Regions from separate parts of the Nonomuraea sp. NPDC059194 genome, predicted to be linked through region 3. Evidence: riboswitches for the same ligand, from Rfam matches in the RefSeq annotation. Region 3 holds a riboswitch; each other region holds the start of a gene.
What was found. A riboswitch is a leader RNA that binds a small molecule or an ion and turns the genes downstream of it on or off. The one in region 3 is predicted to bind cyclic di-AMP.
Positions count from the first base shown of each region.

Region 1: linked by a shared signal. The riboswitch ahead of ACFXJ8_RS39645 (C40 family peptidase) and the one ahead of ACFXJ8_RS27665 (NlpC/P60 family protein) in region 3 are both predicted to bind cyclic di-AMP.
Region 2: linked by a shared signal. The riboswitch ahead of ACFXJ8_RS35860 (hypothetical protein) and the one ahead of ACFXJ8_RS27665 (NlpC/P60 family protein) in region 3 are both predicted to bind cyclic di-AMP.
Region 4: linked by a shared signal. The riboswitch ahead of ACFXJ8_RS13810 (CHAP domain-containing protein) and the one ahead of ACFXJ8_RS27665 (NlpC/P60 family protein) in region 3 are both predicted to bind cyclic di-AMP.

Region 1 is NZ_JBHZBH010000055.1:10,138-14,669, forward strand. Features, by position in the region: gene serA (phosphoglycerate dehydrogenase) at 193-1,782, shown strand; gene ACFXJ8_RS39645 (C40 family peptidase) at 2,431-2,997, opposite strand; cyclic di-AMP (ydaO/yuaA leader) riboswitch at 3,095-3,238, opposite strand; gene ACFXJ8_RS39650 (3-isopropylmalate dehydrogenase) at 3,339-4,391, shown strand.
Region 2 is NZ_JBHZBH010000042.1:10,446-14,977, forward strand. Features, by position in the region: gene ACFXJ8_RS35845 (winged helix-turn-helix transcriptional regulator) at 1-339, shown strand, start outside; gene ACFXJ8_RS35850 (hypothetical protein) at 434-1,192, shown strand; gene ACFXJ8_RS35855 (alpha/beta fold hydrolase) at 1,422-1,964, opposite strand; gene ACFXJ8_RS35860 (hypothetical protein) at 2,058-2,900, opposite strand; cyclic di-AMP (ydaO/yuaA leader) riboswitch at 3,059-3,193, opposite strand; gene ACFXJ8_RS35865 (hypothetical protein) at 3,671-4,042, opposite strand; gene ACFXJ8_RS35870 (roadblock/LC7 domain-containing protein) at 4,066-4,437, opposite strand; gene ACFXJ8_RS35875 (hypothetical protein) at 4,467-4,532, opposite strand, start outside.
Region 3 is NZ_JBHZBH010000025.1:59,478-64,009, reverse strand. Features, by position in the region: gene ACFXJ8_RS27670 (LuxR C-terminal-related transcriptional regulator) at 1-94, shown strand, start outside; gene ACFXJ8_RS27665 (NlpC/P60 family protein) at 146-1,189, opposite strand; cyclic di-AMP (ydaO/yuaA leader) riboswitch at 1,195-1,343, opposite strand; gene ACFXJ8_RS27660 (amino-acid N-acetyltransferase) at 1,619-2,188, shown strand; gene ACFXJ8_RS27655 (RDD family protein) at 2,275-3,570, shown strand; gene ACFXJ8_RS27650 (RDD family protein) at 3,668-4,165, shown strand.
Region 4 is NZ_JBHZBH010000008.1:168,759-173,290, forward strand. Features, by position in the region: gene egtB (ergothioneine biosynthesis protein EgtB) at 1-542, shown strand, start outside; gene egtC (ergothioneine biosynthesis protein EgtC) at 542-1,273, shown strand; gene egtD (L-histidine N(alpha)-methyltransferase) at 1,293-2,273, shown strand; gene ACFXJ8_RS13810 (CHAP domain-containing protein) at 2,352-3,059, opposite strand; cyclic di-AMP (ydaO/yuaA leader) riboswitch at 3,075-3,209, opposite strand; gene ACFXJ8_RS13815 (tetratricopeptide repeat protein) at 3,341-3,781, shown strand; gene ACFXJ8_RS13820 (Gfo/Idh/MocA family protein) at 3,762-4,532, opposite strand, start outside.

The DNA of each region.
Region 1 (4,532 bases), on a different contig from region 3:
GCTAATAGCGAAGAAATCCCCAGATCAAGACAAAGTTGGCTCCGGTTGGGATGAGTTCTCGGCTCGTGGGTACGGCAGCGCCCAGATCCTGAGACCCTCGTGAATGCGTTCACAAGCACCGATAGACTCAGAGGGATCCGAGGGGCCCGCCGACGTGTCCCTCAGCCCGTCGCTCGCCCAAAGGATCCACCAGTGAACAAGCCCGTCGTTCTGGTCGCCGAGGAGCTGTCGGAAGCAGGTCTCGCCGTGCTCGGCGCGGACTTCGAAGTCCGTCACACCGACGGCGCCGACCGCTCCCAGTTCCTGCCCGCGCTCGCCGGCGTGGACGCGCTCATCGTCCGTTCCGCCACCCAGGTGGACGCCGAGGCCATCGCCGCGGCGCCGAAACTGCGTGTCGTCGCCCGCGCGGGTGTCGGCCTCGACAACGTCGACGTCGAGGCGGCGACGAAGGCCGGGGTCATGGTCGTGAACGCCCCGACCTCCAACATCACCAGCGCCGCCGAGCAGACGATCGCGCTCATCCTGGCCAGCGCCCGCAACACCGCGCAGGCCCACGCCGCGCTCAAGAACGGCGAGTGGAAGCGGTCCAAGTACACCGGTGTCGAGCTCGACGAGAAGATCGTCGGCATCCTCGGTCTCGGCAAGATCGGCCAGCTCGTGGCGCAGCGGCTGCAGCCGTTCGGCGTCGAGCTGATCGCCTACGACCCCTACCTGCCCCCGGCCCGCGCCGCGGCGATGGGCGTCAGGCTGGCCGGTCTCGACGAGGTCATCAGGACCGCCGACTTCATCACCGTGCACCTGCCGAAGTCGAAGGAGACCCTCGGGCTCATCGGCGACAAGGAGCTGCACGAGGTCAAGCCGTCGGTGCGGATCATCAACGTGGCCCGCGGCGGCATCGTCGACGAGGCCGCGCTCTACTCCGCGATCAAGGAGGGCCGCGTGGCGGGCGCGGGCCTCGACGTGTTCGCCAAGGAGCCCTGCACCGACAGCCCGCTGTTCGAGCTGGACGAGGTCGTCGCCACCCCGCACCTCGGCGCCTCCACCCACGAGGCGCAGGAGAAGGCGGGCACCCAGGTCGCGCGCAGCGTCAAGCTCGCCCTCGCCGGTGAGTTCGTGCCCGACGCGGTCAACGTCCAGGGCGGCGCGGTGGCCGAGGAGGTCAAGCCTGGCCTGCCGCTGGCCGAGAAGCTGGGCCGTGTCTTCACCGCGCTGGCCGGTGAGACGGCCACCAAGCTCGACGTCGAGGTGCGCGGCGAGATCGCCGCGCAGGACGTGCGGGTGCTGGAGCTGGCCGCGCTCAAGGGCGTCTTCACCGACGTCATCGAGGACGCGGTCACCTACGTGAACGCGCCGCTGCTGGCCAAGGAGCGCGGGCTGACCGTCGAGCTGGTTACCAGCTCGGAGAGCCCCGACTGGCGCAACGTCGTCAGCGTCCGCGGCGTGCTGGCCGACGGCCGGACCGTCTCGGTGTCGGGCACGCTCTCGGGGCCGCGCCAGATCACCAAGATCGTCGAGGTCAACGGCTACGAGATGGAGATCGAGCCGACCGACCACCTGGCCTTCTTCACCTACACCGACCGGCCCGGCATCGTCGGCGTCGTGGGCCACCTGCTGGGCGAGAAGGGCATCAACATCGCCTCCATGCAGGTCGCGCGGGACGTCAAGGGCGGCAAGGCGCTGATCGCGCTGACCGTCGACTCGGCGATCCCGGCGGACGTGGTGGACCAGATCGTCGCCGAGATCGGCGCCGACAGCGGGCGCTCGGTGGACCTCACCGACTGACCGGCTCCGCCTTCGGAACGCCTCCGCACCTGTGGTGCGGAGGCGTTTTTTCTGCGTCTGTACGGCAAGCCGTACCACGCGCCTGCGTGGTCACCGGGCGGTGCCCGTCCAGGGGACGCTCCTCGGGGAGCTCCCGCGCGCCGCCGCAACGGCGTCTCAAATAGTGAGATGTTCGGACGCCCAACGAGACAGCCCGGAATGTGCCAGGTACTTTGGAATGGATGCGCTGGGTGCTCGTAATTCTTACCTGCCGCGACGGGGCCTGTTAGGGCAGGTCGACTACCCGTCGCGGTGAGCGGCGTTGCGTCGGCCTTAAGTCCCCATTCGTCTGGTCCGTGATCCGGACCCACGAGTTCAGGCCCGGTCGGATTCGCGACCGGGATCCGACGTCCGATCCACTCGCGTCCGCGAAACGAGTTGAGTCACGTGTACGACATGTATCCATGGAACCGCGCCGAAGACCATGACGAGGAGGCGGCGGAGGCCGTCCAGACCGCGCTGGATCGCAGGGACAACGGCGGCTCCCCCTTTCCCCGCTGAACGGGACCACCCGGTGGAGTTCCCCCTGCTCCACCGGGCCGTCCCTGCGCGCACGCGTCAGCCCGGGAACCCCTGGGGACGGTGGCTCCCGGGCTGATGAATGGGAATCTAAAGAGTGGCCCGTAGTGACAGCGGGGCCGACTCGGCCTCGCTCTCGGCCTCGGCCAGCTCCCGCGCCTGCGCCACGCCCTTCGGGTCGGGCCGTACCGCGCCGACGAACGCCTGCCGGCGCCACGCGCTGAGCTTCTCCTCCTTCACCACGTCACCGGTGCGCGGCGCGTGCACCATGTAGCCGTCCTTGGAGATCATTCCGACGTGCCCGAGGTTGCTGAAGAACACCAGGTCGCCGGGCTTCAGGTCCTTCCACTCGATCTTCTTGTCGAAGGCCCGGTACTGGTCGCGGGCCACACGGGGAAGCTGGATCCCCGCCTTCTGGTAGGCCCTCAGCATCAGCCCCGAGCAGTCGTAGCCGCTGGGGCTGGTGCCGCCCCAGACGTACGGCGTGCCCTGCTTGGACATCGCGAACTTCAACGCGATCTGCCATGCGGGCTTGGGGGTCTGCTTGAGCTGGGCCTTCTTGATGTCCGCTCCGGTGAGGGTCACCGTACGGGCGGGGTCGGCCTGAGCGGGCCTGGTGTCGCCAGGTTGGACCGGCTGGCTCTTGGGGGGCTTCACCTGGATGGGGGCGGCCGTCGCGGGGGAGGCGGCGGCGGTTGATCCTACGGCGAGGAGGCCGCCGACAACGGCGGCCGTGATGATCCGAGACAGGGGAATGTCCTTCCACGGGGCCGACCGGGTTAGCTGACGGGCTCGGGCGTGGAAGTCGCCCTACGACATGGGGATGCCGATTCGCCCCAGGGGGGAATGGGTCCCCGGCTCCGTGCGGACGTCGCAGCGGATTAGGCTGGCAGGGACTCTAACGAAAGGGTCAAAAGACCGCAATCCAGACAAAACGGAATGTCCGGACCTTGAGATGCGGTGTTCGCCAGCCGAGACGAGCAGGTAAGGTACCGGCCATGGAGTCGCGCAACATTCGTCTGGCCGTCATCCCCGGGGACGGGATCGGCACCGAGGTCGTCGCCGAAGGGCTCAAGGTCCTGGAGGCGGTCGGCGCCAAGATCGAGACCACCCACTACGATCTGGGCGCCACCCGCTACAACGCCACCGGTGAGACCCTCACCGACGAAACCCTGCAGGAGCTGCGCGGTTACGACGCCATCCTGCTCGGCGCGATCGGCGACCCGAGCGTCCCGCCGGGGGTGCTCGAGCGCGACCTGCTGCTGCGACTCCGCTTCGAGCTCGACCACTACGTCAACCTGCGCCCGGTGAAGCTCTTCCCCGGCGTGGAGACCCCGCTGGCCGACACCACCGCCGAAGACATCGACATGGTCGTCGTCCGCGAGGGCACCGAGAGCCTCTACGCGGGAGCAGGCGGCGTCCTGCGGCGCGGCACGCCCCACGAGATCGCCACCCAGGAGTCGCTCAACACCGCCTACGGCGTCGAGCGCGTGGTCCGCTACGCCTTCGCCAAGGCCGCCGAGCGCCCCCGCAAGAAGCTCACGCTGGTCCACAAGACCAACGTGCTGACCTACGCGGGCGACCTCTGGATGCGCACGTTCAACCGGGTCGCCGCCGACTTCCCCGACGTCACGACCGACTACCAGCACATCGACGCCGCCTCGATGTTCTTCGTCAGCCAGCCTGAGCGCTTCGACGTGATCGTGACCGACAACCTGTTCGGCGACATCATCACCGACATCGGCGCCGCCATCGCCGGCGGCATCGGGCTGGCCGCCAGCGGCAACATCAACCCCGACAGGACCGCGCCCAGCATGTTCGAGCCGGTCCACGGCAGCGCGCCCGACATCGCCGGCCAGGGCAAGGCCGACCCGACCGCCACCATCCTGTCCGTCGCCATGATGCTCGACCACCTCGGCCTGACCGAGGAGGCGGCCCGCGTCGAGCAGGCCGTCGCCGACGACATCGTCGAGCGCCTCGCCGGGTGGGCCGGCCGTACGACGCACGAGATCGGCGACGACATCACCGCACGAGTATCCGGCGGCGCCTGACCGCCTGCCACTCCAGCACCAAAGGCGGCCTGGCGCCCTTCGGCCGGGTCCAAACTGTCCGGGATCCGGCGAGCGTGTAGCCGCCTGGATACCACAACCAACGCCTGGCGGCTCGCGAGAACGCCAGGCGTTTGCTGTAAG
Region 2 (4,532 bases), on a different contig from region 3:
GACATGAACTGCCCGACTCGGCTGGTTCTCGACCGCATCGGCGACAAATGGTCGGTGCTCGTCCTGCTGAGCCTCGCCAAGGGTCCGATGCGCTTCACGCAGCTACGCGACCGCGTCGGCGGTGTCACCCCGAAGGTACTGACCCAGACGCTGCGCGCCATGGAGTACGACGGGTTGCTGACCAGGACGGTCTACGCCGAGGTCCCGCCCAGGGTGGAATACACGCTCACCGACCTGGGCCACTCCCTGCACGAGCCGGTCTCCGCGGTCGCCCGGTGGGCCGAGACCAACATCTACCGGATCCTCAGCAGCAGAGAGGCCGCCGATCACGCACAGTGATCTCTCCCCCACGGGATGGTATTTCTCCGCCCGGGATGAAGATATCCATCACCGACACCTTCCGGTACGGCTGAAGCCTTCATAGCCTGGCTCGGTGCGTCCGCTGGAAAGCCTCCTCACCGGGCTGGCGGGAGTGTGCTCGTCCGGCGCCCTGCGCGTGGGCCGATCCGGCGTGGTCTACCTGCTCGAAGGCAAGGTGACCTACATGGAGAGCGCCGAGACCCCGGGCATCGAGGAGCTGCTCACCGGCGGCGGGCTGGTCAGCGCCACCGACCTGGATCGGGCCGTGGCCCGGCGCGAGGGCGGCGAGCCGCTGTTCGGCGAAGGGCTGCTGACGCGCGAGGACCTGGCCGGGCACCTGCGCAGGGCCGTGCTCGACGCCGCGCTCGTGCTGTTCGGCATCGACAACGCCAAGCCCAAGTTCCAGCCGAGCGAGCGTCACTGGCTGGGCCCGCACTGGCACTTCGAGGTCGACGAGCTCATCGCCGAGTGCGGGCGCAGGAGCACGGAGCTGGATGACGTCTGGCCCTCCGACGAGCTCGACGCCGCACCCGTGGTCCCCGTCCCCCGGCTGCCCGGCGAGCGCGTCACGCTCACCGACCGCCAGTGGGAGGTGCTGGTCCACGCCGACGGCAGCGCGACGCCGCTCGAGCTGGCCAGGCGGCTGGACCGGACGGCGCACACGGTGCTGCTGGCCGTACGGGAGCTGGCGGCGGCCGATCTGCTGGTCAAGCCCAGGCGGATGCCGGAACTGCCCAAGCGCGTCGCCAAGCCCCCCGGCACCGAGGTGCGCCACGAGCCGGCCGACCTCAGTCTGCTGCGGCGACTGAAGAGCGCTCTTGAAGATCTTTGAACCCTCCCCCAGCTGAACCAGGGGATTCCTGGCTCAGGATGCCCCGCAGGTCAGCGACCAGCAAGGTCTTACTCCCTCAACGCCAGCCGGGACGGAACCTGCCCGGTTTGGTACAGCAAGCTTGGAGACGCATGTGCCGTCTTGGTTCTCGATCAGCACGTGCGGGAGGCTTGGTTCTCGCAACCCGCGGACGCGACTCTACTGGACGCCTATCCGCCCTGGGGGAAAATCAGCTGTTCCTGCCCCGCTCCGCAAGAGTCCCGACTCCCCGGGCCCACTCGATCGCGGTCTGCCGGTCGGGGGCGGGAGGGGAGAAGAGCGCGGCCATCGCCTCGGGGGTGGGCGGGCCCGCCTCGGGGCTGGGCGTCGACATGATGGAGGTGAGCGTGAGCACCCTGTCCGGGTGCGCGATGGCGAGCGCCTGGGCGATCATGCCGCCCATCGAGACGCCCAGCACGTGGGCGGCCGGCCAGCCGAGCGCGTCCATCAGGCCCGCCGCGTCGGCGGCCATGTCACTCAGCAGGTACGGCGCCGCCGTACCGGAGTTGAGGTCGGGCACGCCCGCCTCGGGGAAGTGGGTGGAGAGCCCCACGTCGCGGTTGTCGAAACGGACGACGTGGTGGCCCCTCCTGGCGAGCAGTTCGCAGAACTCGTCGTCCCAGTGGACGAGCTGGGAGCCGAGCCCCATGATCAGCAGGAGGGGCCGGTCTTGGGGGGCGCCGAACTTGTCGTAGGCGATCTCGATGCCGTTGGCGTCGGCCATGAGCGTCATGCGAAACAGAATTCCATTCTGTTTCGCATGACGGCAAGGGGTTCTAGCGGGAGATGACCTTGCGTGCGCTGCCGTGTCGCGACCTCGGTGGTCCTAGCGGGAGATGACCTTGCGCAGGTGGCCGCGGCCCAGGTAGCCGGCGCCACCGACGATGGCCAGGCCGCCGATGAGGGCGAGCGCGGTGCCGGTGTGGCCGTTCTCGTCCTTGGTCTCGGTACGGGCGGCGGTGGTCGTGGTGCCCGAGTCGAAGGCTGCGGGCTCGACGGCCGCGCCGCCCTGCTCGTCGCCCTTCTTCTCGTCCTTCTTCGCGACGACCTCGACCTTCTTGGCCTCGGCGGCCTTCTTCTTCTCAGCCACGGCGAGCAGGTCGACCGGCGGCTTGGCCGGGTTCCTGTCCTTGCGGCTCCACGCGCCGCTGGAGAAGGCGACCGGGTGGTTCTTCTTGCCCACGCCGTCGCCCCACTTGGTGATGACGTACTGGACCTTGATGTGGCCCTGACCGCCGTTGCCGTTCACCATCAGGCTGTTGGGGTTGAACCTGCCGCCGGTGAGGTCGGCGAAGGTCTTGGCGTCGAGGTCGAGCATGATGCCGTTGTTCGAGGGGTTGCCGGGGCCGCGGTCACCGACGAAGAACGGGGCCTTCTTGCCCTTGTAGATGACGTAGCCCTCGGTCATGAGGGGCCAGCTCGGGCTGGCGGCAAGGCCCTTGCGCATCGAGATGCCACTGGCGGGCAGACCGGTGTCACCGGCGCGGCCGGAGGCGTCGTCCCAGTAGTAGGAGGCGGTGGTGGATCCCTGGAGGAGGGTCCGCTGCTCGGTGGCCTGGCTGATGTCGGGGGCGGTGGGCTCGGCGAAAGCGGCGGCGGCGCCGGTACCGGCGGCGAGGGTGGTGGTGACGAGCAGGGCGGAAACGCGCATGCCGAAGCGGCGGGTCATGAAAGTCCTTTGTGCGAGGGATAGGGAGATCCGCGCTCAAATGAAGATCAGGCAAAGGCGTAGCCGGGCATGGGCCTGACAGTCGCTACGCAAAAAGGGAGCGCGAAGGAAGCGGGAAGAAGGCGCCGCTCAGTTCGGGGGGTGCAAGTACACGAGTATGGTCCTCTCCATCTCGCCTACCGGGTTAGCTGACGGGTTCGGGCGTGGAGATGCCCTACCGGCACTGGGCCGGATTCACCCCAAGGAGATGGGTCCCCGGTTCCCGCGTTCGCGGGATTCGGCGCCGACCGGCCGACTCTCCCTGGTGAAGAGCTCGGTCACCGCTCGGTAATGCAATGGACTCTAGGGGCAAACCACCCCAAAGGCAAAAGCAAAGCCATGAATCGGAAAGAAGATCTACCCTTTATCGTCACGATTCGACAGGCGCAGAAGGCACGGAAACCCCTGCGAAACAACGGGTTTCGCAGGGACCGGCACGGTAATTCGATCAATGGCGAAAAATCATGAAAAAGTCTTGGTTGAACGCCGGATTGGTCACGGCGTCGAGGGGCGCGGCCCCAGCGGTACGGGTCTGGTGGCGCGGCCCTGGCGGGGCGGCTTCGCTTTGCGCGGCCCTGGCGGGCTTTGCTTTGCGCGGCCCTGGTGGGGCGGCTTCGCTTTGCGCGGCTTTGGTGGTGCGGCTTCGCTTTGCGCGGCCCTGATGGCGCGGCTTTGCTTGGCCGTACGGGGCGCCCCGTGTCCGCCGCGCCGCGGACACGGGGCGCGGTCCGTCAGACCTCGAGCTTCTCCTCGATCGCGCGCAGCCGGTGCCGCGCCATCGCGAGGTTGGCCCTGGCCCGGTCCAGCGCGAGGTAAAGGAACAGTCCCTTGCCGCCCCTGCCGGTCATCGGCCTGATGATGTGGTACTGGCCGGTCAGCGTGATGAGGATGTCCTCGATGGTGTCCTTGAGGCCGAGGGAGTCCATCGTGCGCAACTTGGCCTTGACGACCTCGGTGTTGCCCGCGGCCGCCACCTGCAGGTCCAGGTCCTTGGCTCCGCCCAGGGCGCCCAGCGCCATGCCGCTGCCGTAGTCGACCACGACGGCGCCGACAGCGCCGTCGATCGCCATCATCTCCTTGAGAGAGACGTCCATGCTGGCCATGCGTTTCCTCCGTGTGGATTGAGTCACTTTCGCGATGCGATGGCGGCGACGCTCGCCGCCGTCTTGCGACCCTCCAGTCGCAGCAGCCCGAGGTTGGTACCGGGCTCAGCCAGGACTGTGAGGACGATCGTGGGACCGGCCGCGTAGAAGGCGGCGAAGCCCGCGGTGCCCGAGATGAGGGTTTCCTCCAGGGCGCCCTTGCCTGCCATGACGGCCATGCGCTTGCTGAGCGCGAGCAGCGCGGCCGAGAGCGCCGCCGTCTGCTCGACGTTGCCGCTCGGCAGGTCGCTGGCGATGGTCAGCCCGTCCACGCTGCAGGCGATGCTCCCGCTGACGTCGGGAGTGCGTTCACGCAGGAGGACCATCTCTCTCAGCACCTCTTCCCGCAGCTCCACCGGTGGCCTCCTTCTGAGTGAGGGGAACCTCACGACAGCTCCTCCAGCGCCTTCTTCAGCCGGATCAGCAGGTTGATGTCGGTCGGGTCCGCGGT
Region 3 (4,532 bases):
GGTCCGTCGCCGCCTGCGCGTCATCTGCGACAGGATCGGCGTCGCCACGGCGATCGAGGCGGTGGCCTGGGCGGCACGCCGAAGACTCATCTGACCCGGCATCTCGTCGGCTCCAGCCGACTCTGGTCGGCTCTCACCGGCTGCTTCAGTCGGCGATCCGTACGGCTCCCGCGAACGGCCGGTTGGCGATGGAGGCGATCCGGACGACGTCGCCGGTGCGGGGCGCGTGCACCATCATGCCGCCGCCGATGTAGATGCCCACGTGGTGCAGGTCGCTGTAGAAGAAGATCAGATCGCCGGGGCGCATCTGCTCGCGCGTGATGTGGGTGCCAGACGTCCACTGGTCGCCCGTGTAGTGCGGCAGGCTGATGCCGACCCGCTGGTAGGCGGCCATGACCAGGCCGGAGCAGTCGTAGGAGCTCGGGCCCTCGGCGCCCCACACGTACGGCTTGAGCTGCTGCGTCAGCGCCCAGCGCGCGGCGGCTGCCGCCTTGCCGCTGCCGACGATCGGCAGGTTGACCTTGGTGGCGCGGGTGCCGGGCCGCCCGGCCTCGCCGAGCGCGCGCCTGAACAGGCTGCTCTCGACCTTGGCCACCATGGAGGAGATCTTGTCGCGCCTGCCGTCCAGGTCGTCGACGAGCTTCTGCACCTCGGCCAGGCGTGACTTGGCCGTCGCCCTGGCCTGCTCGGCGGCGGCGATGGACTCGGCGAGCTCCTTGACCTCCTGGCCCTGCTGCTGGCCGAGGGCGTAGGAGGTGGCGGCGGCGTCGAGGAAGGCGTCGGGGTCGGCGGAGCTGGCGAAGGCGAGGCCGTTGGAGAAGCCGCCGGTCATGTAGGTGCTCTCGGCGAGGATCGTGGCCCGCGCGCGTTTGGCGGCCAGGTCGGCCTCGCTGGTGGCCAGGATCTTCTTGGCCTTCTCCGCGGACTTCTTGACGCCCTTGAGCTTCTCGCGCTGGCCGTTGTACTGCTCGGTGAGCGTCTCGATGTCGTTGTGGAGCTTCTCGACCTGCTCGGCGAGCTCCTTGAGCGTGGGTTTGGGGTCGGCTGTGGCCGTACCGAGTGGCGTGGTGAGGGCCAGGACGGCCATCGCGGCGCCCACGATCGCGAACCGCATCCGGCGGGAACCGGGTTCGTGGGGGCGGGCGTGCTCGCCCGCGGACTTCCCCTCGCGGCTGCGCCTGCGCTTCACCAACCAGCTCCTCTCGTAGTCGCCGACCGGGTTAGCTGACGGGTTCGGGCCGGAGCAGCCCTACCGAGCGTGGCTCGGACTCACCCCTTGGCGACTGGCGGCCGCCGGCGGGTCCCCGGCTCCCCGTGTTGGGGGGATTAGGCGCGCCCCCACGCCTTGGCGCGCGGGGGACATCGTCGGTGGACACTAGTGCAAGCAAGGTTCGTGCTCAACCAGAACTGCCAATCCAGTAGAGGACGCGCATCCAAAGGATCACGGACAGATCACGCAAAAGCCCGATCGACCAGGGGATTGCAAAGCTTTTACCGAGATTCGCGAAGGTTTGTCGGGTTTGTCGTGCAGGGATGCGTAACGTGCTCGCCCAGCCACAGTGAGTCATGTGACGGTAGTTAAGGGTGGGCCGAAACGAGCTAGGTACGCTGAAGGGCCATGGAGCAGGTCGTCGAGCGCACAATGCAGGACACCGAGATCGTCGTACGGCGGGCCCGCACGCCGGACGTCAGGTCGATCAGACGCCTGGTCGACATCTACGCGGGAGCGGGCCGCAAGCTGCTGGAAAAGGCCACGGTCACGCTGTACGAGGACGTCCAGGAGTTCTGGGTCGCCGAGCGCGGCGGCCAGGTCGTCGGCTGCGGCGCGCTCCATGTGCTCTGGGAGGACCTCGCCGAGATTCGCACGGTCGCCGTGGACCCCGCCGTCAAAGGTTCAGGAATCGGTCACCGTATTGTTACCGCGCTCGTGGCAGCGGCCCGTGACCTGGGGCTTCGCAGGGTCTTCTGTCTGACGTTCGAGGTCGACTTCTTCGCCCGGCACGGCTTCGTGCCGATCCAGGGGACACCGGTGTCGCCCGAGGTCTACGCCGAGTTGCTGGCCTCCTACGACGAGGGTGTGGCCGAGTTTCTCGACCTCGAGCACGTCAAGCCCAACACCCTTGGCAACACCAGGATGTTGCTCCATCTGGACGCAGTTGACTATGGGGTTGACCAAGGGGAAAGGTGATTGTTGATACTCATGTCGATACGTTGGGCAACAGCAAGCATGTGTCCTGACATGTGCCACATGCGCCATCGAAGCGAGGTGACACGGTGAGCACTGGACAGCCGCCGTATCCGCAGGATCAACCTGATGACAATTCCGGATACGGTCAGCAGAACGCGGGACGCCCGGGCGAGCAGCCCGATCCTGACGTGACGGTCGTGGGCTACCGCCATGAGGGCGGCGGCTACGGCCAGCCGCCCCAGGGCCAGCCCGACTACGGCCAGCAGCAGGGCCAGCAGCAGGGCTACGGCCAGCAGCAGCAGGGATACGGCCAGCAGGGCTACGGTCAGGGTCAGCAGCCCGGCTACGGCCAGCCCTCTGGCCAGCAGCCCCCCTACGGCCAGCCCGGCTACGGGCAGCAGGCGGCCTCCTCTGGCCAGCAGCCCGGCTACGGCCAGCCCGACTACGGTCAGCAGCCCGGTTACGGCCAGCAGCAGGGCCAGCAGCCCGGCTACGGTCAGCAGCCTTCCTACGGCCAGCCTGAGTACGGCCAGCAGCAGGGCTACGGCCAGCAGGCCTCCTCGGGTCAGCAGCCCGGCGGCCAGCCCGACTACGGTCAGCAGCCCGGCTACGGCCAGCAGCAGGGCCAGCAGCCCGGCTACGGGCAGCCCGCGTCCGGCCAGCAGCCCGGTTACGGTCAGCCCTCGGGACAGCAGCCCGGGTACGGCCAGCAGCCCGGCTACGGGCAGCAGGGCCAGTCGCAGCCCGGCTACGGCCAGCCGTCGCCCTACGGGCAGCAGCAGCCCTACGGCCAGCCCGGCTACGGCCAGCAGCCCGCCTACGGGCAGCCCGCCTACGGTCAGCCCTACGGGGCGCCGGCCGGAGTGCAGCCGCCCGGCGCGCCCGCCCCGCTCGCCGAGTGGTGGCAGCGCCTGGTCGCCCGCATCGTCGACGGCGTGATCTTCGGAATCGTCTGGTTCGTGCTGGGCATCATCCTGGCCATCATCTTCGTGGCCACCTACGACCTCAGCACCGGCGCCACGAGCGGCCTGAGCACGATCGTGGTGTCGGCGATCGCAGCGGTCGTGGCGGCACTGGCCTACGTGGCCTACGAGTTCCTGCTGACCAAGTCCAAGGGCCAGACTCTCGGCAAGATGGTCATGGGCATCAAGATCGTCCCGGTCGGGGGCTCCGTGCCTCCGGGTGGCCTGTCCAGCGACGTCGCCCTCAAGCGGGCGGGCGTCACCTGGGGTGGCGTCATCCTGAATGCGGTGCCGGTGGTCGGCGGGCTTCTCGCTTTCGCCGCCGTGGGCGTCAACGGCGCTTCCCAGCTCTGGGACAAGCCGCTGCAGCAGACCTTCGCCGACAAGGTCGCGGGAACTGTGGTCGTGAAGATCAAGTAACCGTATACGCGGGAAAACGGGGGCCGGCTTGACGCCGGTCCCCGTTTTCGTGTCTTGGCCCTGTAATCGCCGTCGGCGCTCGTACAGAATGGGGCTTATGGTCGCGCCGCCGCCGGGCGTGCGGGCCGTACCGGCTGATTGGTGGGAACGGCTCGTCGCGCGAAGTATTGAGGGCCTCGTGGTCGGGGTCTTCTATTACATTCTGTTCATCGCGGCCTGGGCCTTGTGGCGGACTGTAGGGTTGCTGGCCGTCTATGGCGACTGGCTGCCCGGGTTCTCGGCCTGGCTCGTCGTCGGGCTGGCTTATGCGGGCTATGACTGCCTGGCTCATTACCGGCGGCGCCGTACCTTCGGGAAAGCGATCATGAAAATTAGGCTGGCGCCCGCGCCGGGGCGGCGGCTGTCGCTGGCGGATCTGTCGAAACGCGCGCTCCTCTATCCCGGGCCCTTGGTGCTGGTGGAGATTCCTGTCGTCAATCTCGTTGTGGGAATCCTCGTGTTCGCCGTGGGGCTGTCTATCTTGATCGACAAGCCCTTGCAGCGGGGGTTGCACGACAGGTGGGCGGGTTCCTTGATGATCAAAGACCCTCGCTGAAGTGTGCATCTACCCCCAGACGCCGATTTTTCAGGATTTTCCGGGCGATCGGGTAAGAACTCTGGAGAGACTGGCATTAGGCTAGGTCCCACACCCCGCCAGGTGGTCGCCGTCTTTGGGGCGCTATCGTCGGGGCGGAGAGTCGACAACAGCCGTGGCCCGTCCGCCAGCGGGCGGCTCGTGCATAAAGGGCGCGTCTCCCACAAACCCCATGAGGCGGAGTGGGGGCGGAATGCAGCCGTCGGGCGTCGTCCAAACAGGACGGCTCCGCGGGAACCAGATCTGACTCCTCGGTCAGGGAATCCGCGAAGCGCTGAATTGTCTCGTCGCCTTTTCGGGTATATGTTTGGCGTGACAATGAAACAAT
Region 4 (4,532 bases), on a different contig from region 3:
GGGAAGGCGGCGCCTGGTGGCGCACCCGCTTTGGCCGTACCGAGCCCGTCCCGATGGACGAGCCGGTCCAGCACGTGAGCTGGTACGAGGCCGACGCCTACGCCCGATGGGCGGGTAAGCGGCTGCCCACCGAGGCCGAGTGGGAGAAGGCCTGCGGCTGGGACCCCGAGGCCGGGAGGGCGCGCCGCTACCCGTGGGGCGAGCAGGCTCCCGGCCCCGATCGGGCGAACCTCGGCCACCGCGCCGCCCACCCCGCGCCGCTGGGCGCCTTCCCGGCCGGGGCCAGCGCGTACGGGGCCGAGCAGATGGTCGGAGACGTGTGGGAGTGGACCGCCTCCTGGTTCCAGCCCTACCCCGGCTTCCGCAGCTTCCCGTACAAGGAGTACAGCGAGGTGTTCTTCGGCCAGGACTACCGCGTGCTGCGCGGCGGCTCGTGGGCGGCCGACCCGGCGGCGGTGCGGACCACGTTCAGGAACTGGGACTACCCGATCCGCCGGCAGATCTTCACCGGCTTCCGCTGCGCCCGCTCGGAGCCGGTCTGATGTGCAGGCACGCGGCCTGGCTGGGCGCCGCGCGCCCGCTCACCTGGCTCATCCACGAGCCCGAGCACGGCCTGCTCAAGCAGTCGTACGCGCCGCGGCGCCAGCGCTACGGCCTGATCAACGCCGACGGGTACGGCATGGGCTGGTACGACCCCGGGCGGGCCGAGCCGGTCCGGTATCGGCGTGCCGTACCCATCTGGACCGATGCCAATCTGCCCGCGCTCGCGCAGGTCGCTCGCTCGACCTGCCTGCTGGCGGCCGTGCGCTCGGCCACCGTGGGCATGCCGATCGAGGAGAGCGCCACCGCGCCGTTCGCCGATCGGGGCTGGCTCCTCAGCCACAACGGGCGCGTCGTCAGAGACGCGCTGCGCGATCTTGTCGACGATCTGACCCACGATCTGGCCGATCGCGCGGAGAGCGCGTGCGACGCCGCCTGGGTGGCCGCCGCCGTGTTCCTGCGCGGGCGCGCCGGGCTCGGCCTGGGCGAGGCGCTGACCGAGGTCGTCGTCCGGGCGGGGGAGAAGGACCCCGCCGCCCGCCTGAACCTGCTCGCCTGCGACGGCGCGTCGATCGCCGCGACCGTCTGGGGCGACACGCTCTTCCACCACCGGCTTCACGACGGCGTGCGCGTGGCCAGCGAGCCGCTCGACGACCTGCCCGGCTGGCAGGCCGTTCCCGAGCGCAGCCTGCTGACCGTCACCCGCGACGACGTCCGCGTCCAGCCGTTGTGATCTCACCCCAGGAGGCCCTGTGTTCGTCAGCCACCCGACCGTGCATGTGATCAACCATCTCGACCGCGACTACCTGCGCCAGGCGCTCGAACACGACGTCAGGACCGGGCTGACGGCCTCGCCCAAGTGGCTGCCGCCCAAGTGGTTCTACGACGCCGAGGGCAGCGCGTTGTTCTCCCGCATCACCCGGCTGCCCGAGTACTACCCGACGCGGCGCGAACTGGCCATCCTGCGGGCCCGCGCCGCGGAAGTGGCGGCGACCTGCGGTGCGGACACGCTGGTCGAGCTGGGCTCGGGCACCAGCGAGAAGACCGTGCTGCTGCTGGACGCGCTCGCGGCGGCGGGCACGCTGCGCGCCTACACGCCGGTGGACGTGGACGCGGTCACCCTCGCGGCTGCGGCGCGGCGGCTGGCCGGCCGGTTCCCCGGGCTGGCCGTGCGGGCGGTGTGCGCCGACTTCGAGCGCCACCTGGCGTTGCTGCCGCGTGCCGGGCGGCGGATGGTGGCCTTCCTCGGCGGCACCATCGGCAACCTCGAACCGGCCGCCAGGGAGGTGTTCATGAAGGAACTGCGGGCCACGCTCCGGCCTGGGGACACCTTCCTGCTCGGGGCCGACCTGGTGAAGGACACCGGGCGGCTGGTGGCGGCATACGACGACGCGGCGGGGGTGACGGCCGCCTTCAACAGGAACGTGCTGCGGGTGATCAACCGGGAGCTGGACGCCGACTTCGAGCCGGAGGCGTTCACGCACGTGGCGCTGTACGACGCGCGCCACGACTGGATCGAGATGCGGCTGCGGGCGAGCAGGGACATGCGGGTGCGGATCGGGGGACTCGGGCTGTCGGTGGACTTCGTCCGGGGGGAGGAGATGCGTACCGAGATCAGCGCCAAGTTCCGGCCGGAGGGACTGCGGGACGAGCTCGCCGCCGCCGGGTTCGAGGTGCGCCGCCGCTACACCGACCCCGCGGGAGACTTCACCCTGGTCCTGGCCGAGGCATAAGAACCAGGACCCGGAAACGACCGCGGCCGCGCGGGGCGCGCGGCCGCTGTCGTACGCCGGGGGAAGGCGAGCGAGTCGTCAGGCGCCGTAGCTGGGGTAGCCGTAGCCGACGACCTGCGACTTCGGACGGACGCGCTGCTCGACCACGCCGTTGCCGGTGTTGCCCTCGATCGTGCTGATCGTGCCGTCGCCGTTGTCCTTCTCGACGAAACCGACGTGCCGGATGTCGTCGAGGTCCTTGCCGCCCTTCCAGGAGAAGAAGACGACCGCGCCGGGCTTGGGCTCGCTGCCCCAGCGCTTGTTGGCCTTGAACCACCTGGCGTGGGTGACGGTGTAGGCGTCCCAGCCGACCTGGGTGCGGGCGCCGGTCTGCTCACCGACCCAGGAGACGAACATCGCGCACCAGGCGGCGTTGGCGTAGGCGCGGACGTTGCCGCCGTCCCTGGCGACGGTCTCCCTGGCGCGCTGGGAGTTGACGTACCAGTCCTGGAACTTGGTGCCGCCGCCGCGGGAGTTCTCCCTGACGCCGATCTGCTTCTTGGCCTCGGCGAGGACCACGGCGGCGCTCGGCATCGCCTTGGTCTGGGCCTTGCTGGCGGTGTCGACCCTGCTGGTGTCCTCCTTGGGAGGGCTGGCGAGGGCGGCTACCCGCGGGCCGTCGGCAAGGGGGAGCTTGTCGGCCTGGGCGGCGTGGGTGGGAAGAAGGGCGCCTGCGAAGACGAGTGCGCCCAGCGCGGCATTCGCGTAGGTGAGCTTCGGGGCACGGCTACGACGGTGCTTTGCCATGAAAAGGGGGACTCCTTGCTAGCTTCCTGCCGCTTACCGGGTTAGCTGACGGGTTCGGACGTGAAGCTGCCCTACGGCACGATGTGCCGATTCACCCCAGAGAGATTGGGTCCCCGGTTCCGCGTGGTGCGGATTCAGCGGTCACAGGCGATCCTGTGATGATTGCAATGTCTGGCAATGTCCGGATTGCCCGGTTTTTGCCTCGAGTGGAGCCTAAGGTAATACACGGGGCAAGTACCTTACAAATTGATAAAGGTACGGCGATCATCTACGGTCAGGTCATGTCGCCACAGGACCTGTTCAACAGGGGGCTGCGGGAAGACGGACACCGTCCGGACGAAGCCCGGCGATGGTATCTCCTGGCGATCGAAACCGGTCATCCCGTGGCCGCCCAGCGGGCGGCCTTCAACCTGGCGCTGATCGAGGACGAGCGCGGCCGCCTCGACGAGGCCCGCCACTGGTACGGCAGAGCCGCCACCCCCAGGGCGATGTTCAACCTGGGCGTCCTGGAAGACTGCTGCGGCGACACCCAGGCGGCGCGCCGCTGCTACACCCTGGCCATCGAGTCGGGCCACACCGAGGCGGGCCCGCGCGCCATGTTCAACCTGGGCCTGCTGGAGGACAGGGAAGGCCGCCCCGAGCAGGCCCGCGCGCACTTCCTCCAGGCCGTGCGATCCGGGCACGAGGAGGCCAGCGCCCGCGCTATCTCGCGCCTAGCCTGATCCTGGCCTCCTCCAGCATCCGCATCATCGCCAGGCTCTCCTCCAGCGGCATGATCGGGCTCTCCGTCCTGCCCTCGGCCAGCGCCGCGCGCACCTCGCGCACCTCCTCGGCATAGCCGTTCATGGCCGGGTCAAGGACGATCTCCTCCGGCTCCACGCCCGGCCCCGACAGCAGGATCCGCTGCGGCGCCCAGAACGGCGCGGCGATGTCGGCCCGCAGCCCCGTGCCCACCACGGTCGCGGTGTTGGCCAGCGGGCTGAGCAGGGAGGTGTCCAGCAGCGCCCGCGCCCCGCCCTCGTAGGTCAGCAGCGCCCCCACCTCGGCGTCCACGCCCGAGGGCCCCAGCGATCCGGTGAGATAGGTCTCGGCGGGCTCGCCGAGCAGCAGCTGCGCCAGCCCGAACGGGTAGATCCCCAGATCGAGCAGGACTCCGCCGCCCAGCGCCGGATCCCACAGCCGATGCCGCTCCTCGTACGGCATGACGAACCCGAACGAGGCCTGCACCGAGCGCAGCGCCCCGAAGCGCTCCTCGGTCAGCAACCCCCTGATCAGGGGGTTGAAGCGCATCCACATCGCTTCCATCAGGAAGACGCCTGCCTGCCTGGCCAGCTCGACCATCCGCTCGGCGTCGGCCAGGCTCGCGGTGAGAGGTTTCTCGCACAGCACGGCCTTGCCCGCCGCGATGGCCGCCTCGGCCACCTCCAGATGCTGGGCGTGCGGGGTGGCCACGTAGACCACGTCGACGTTCGG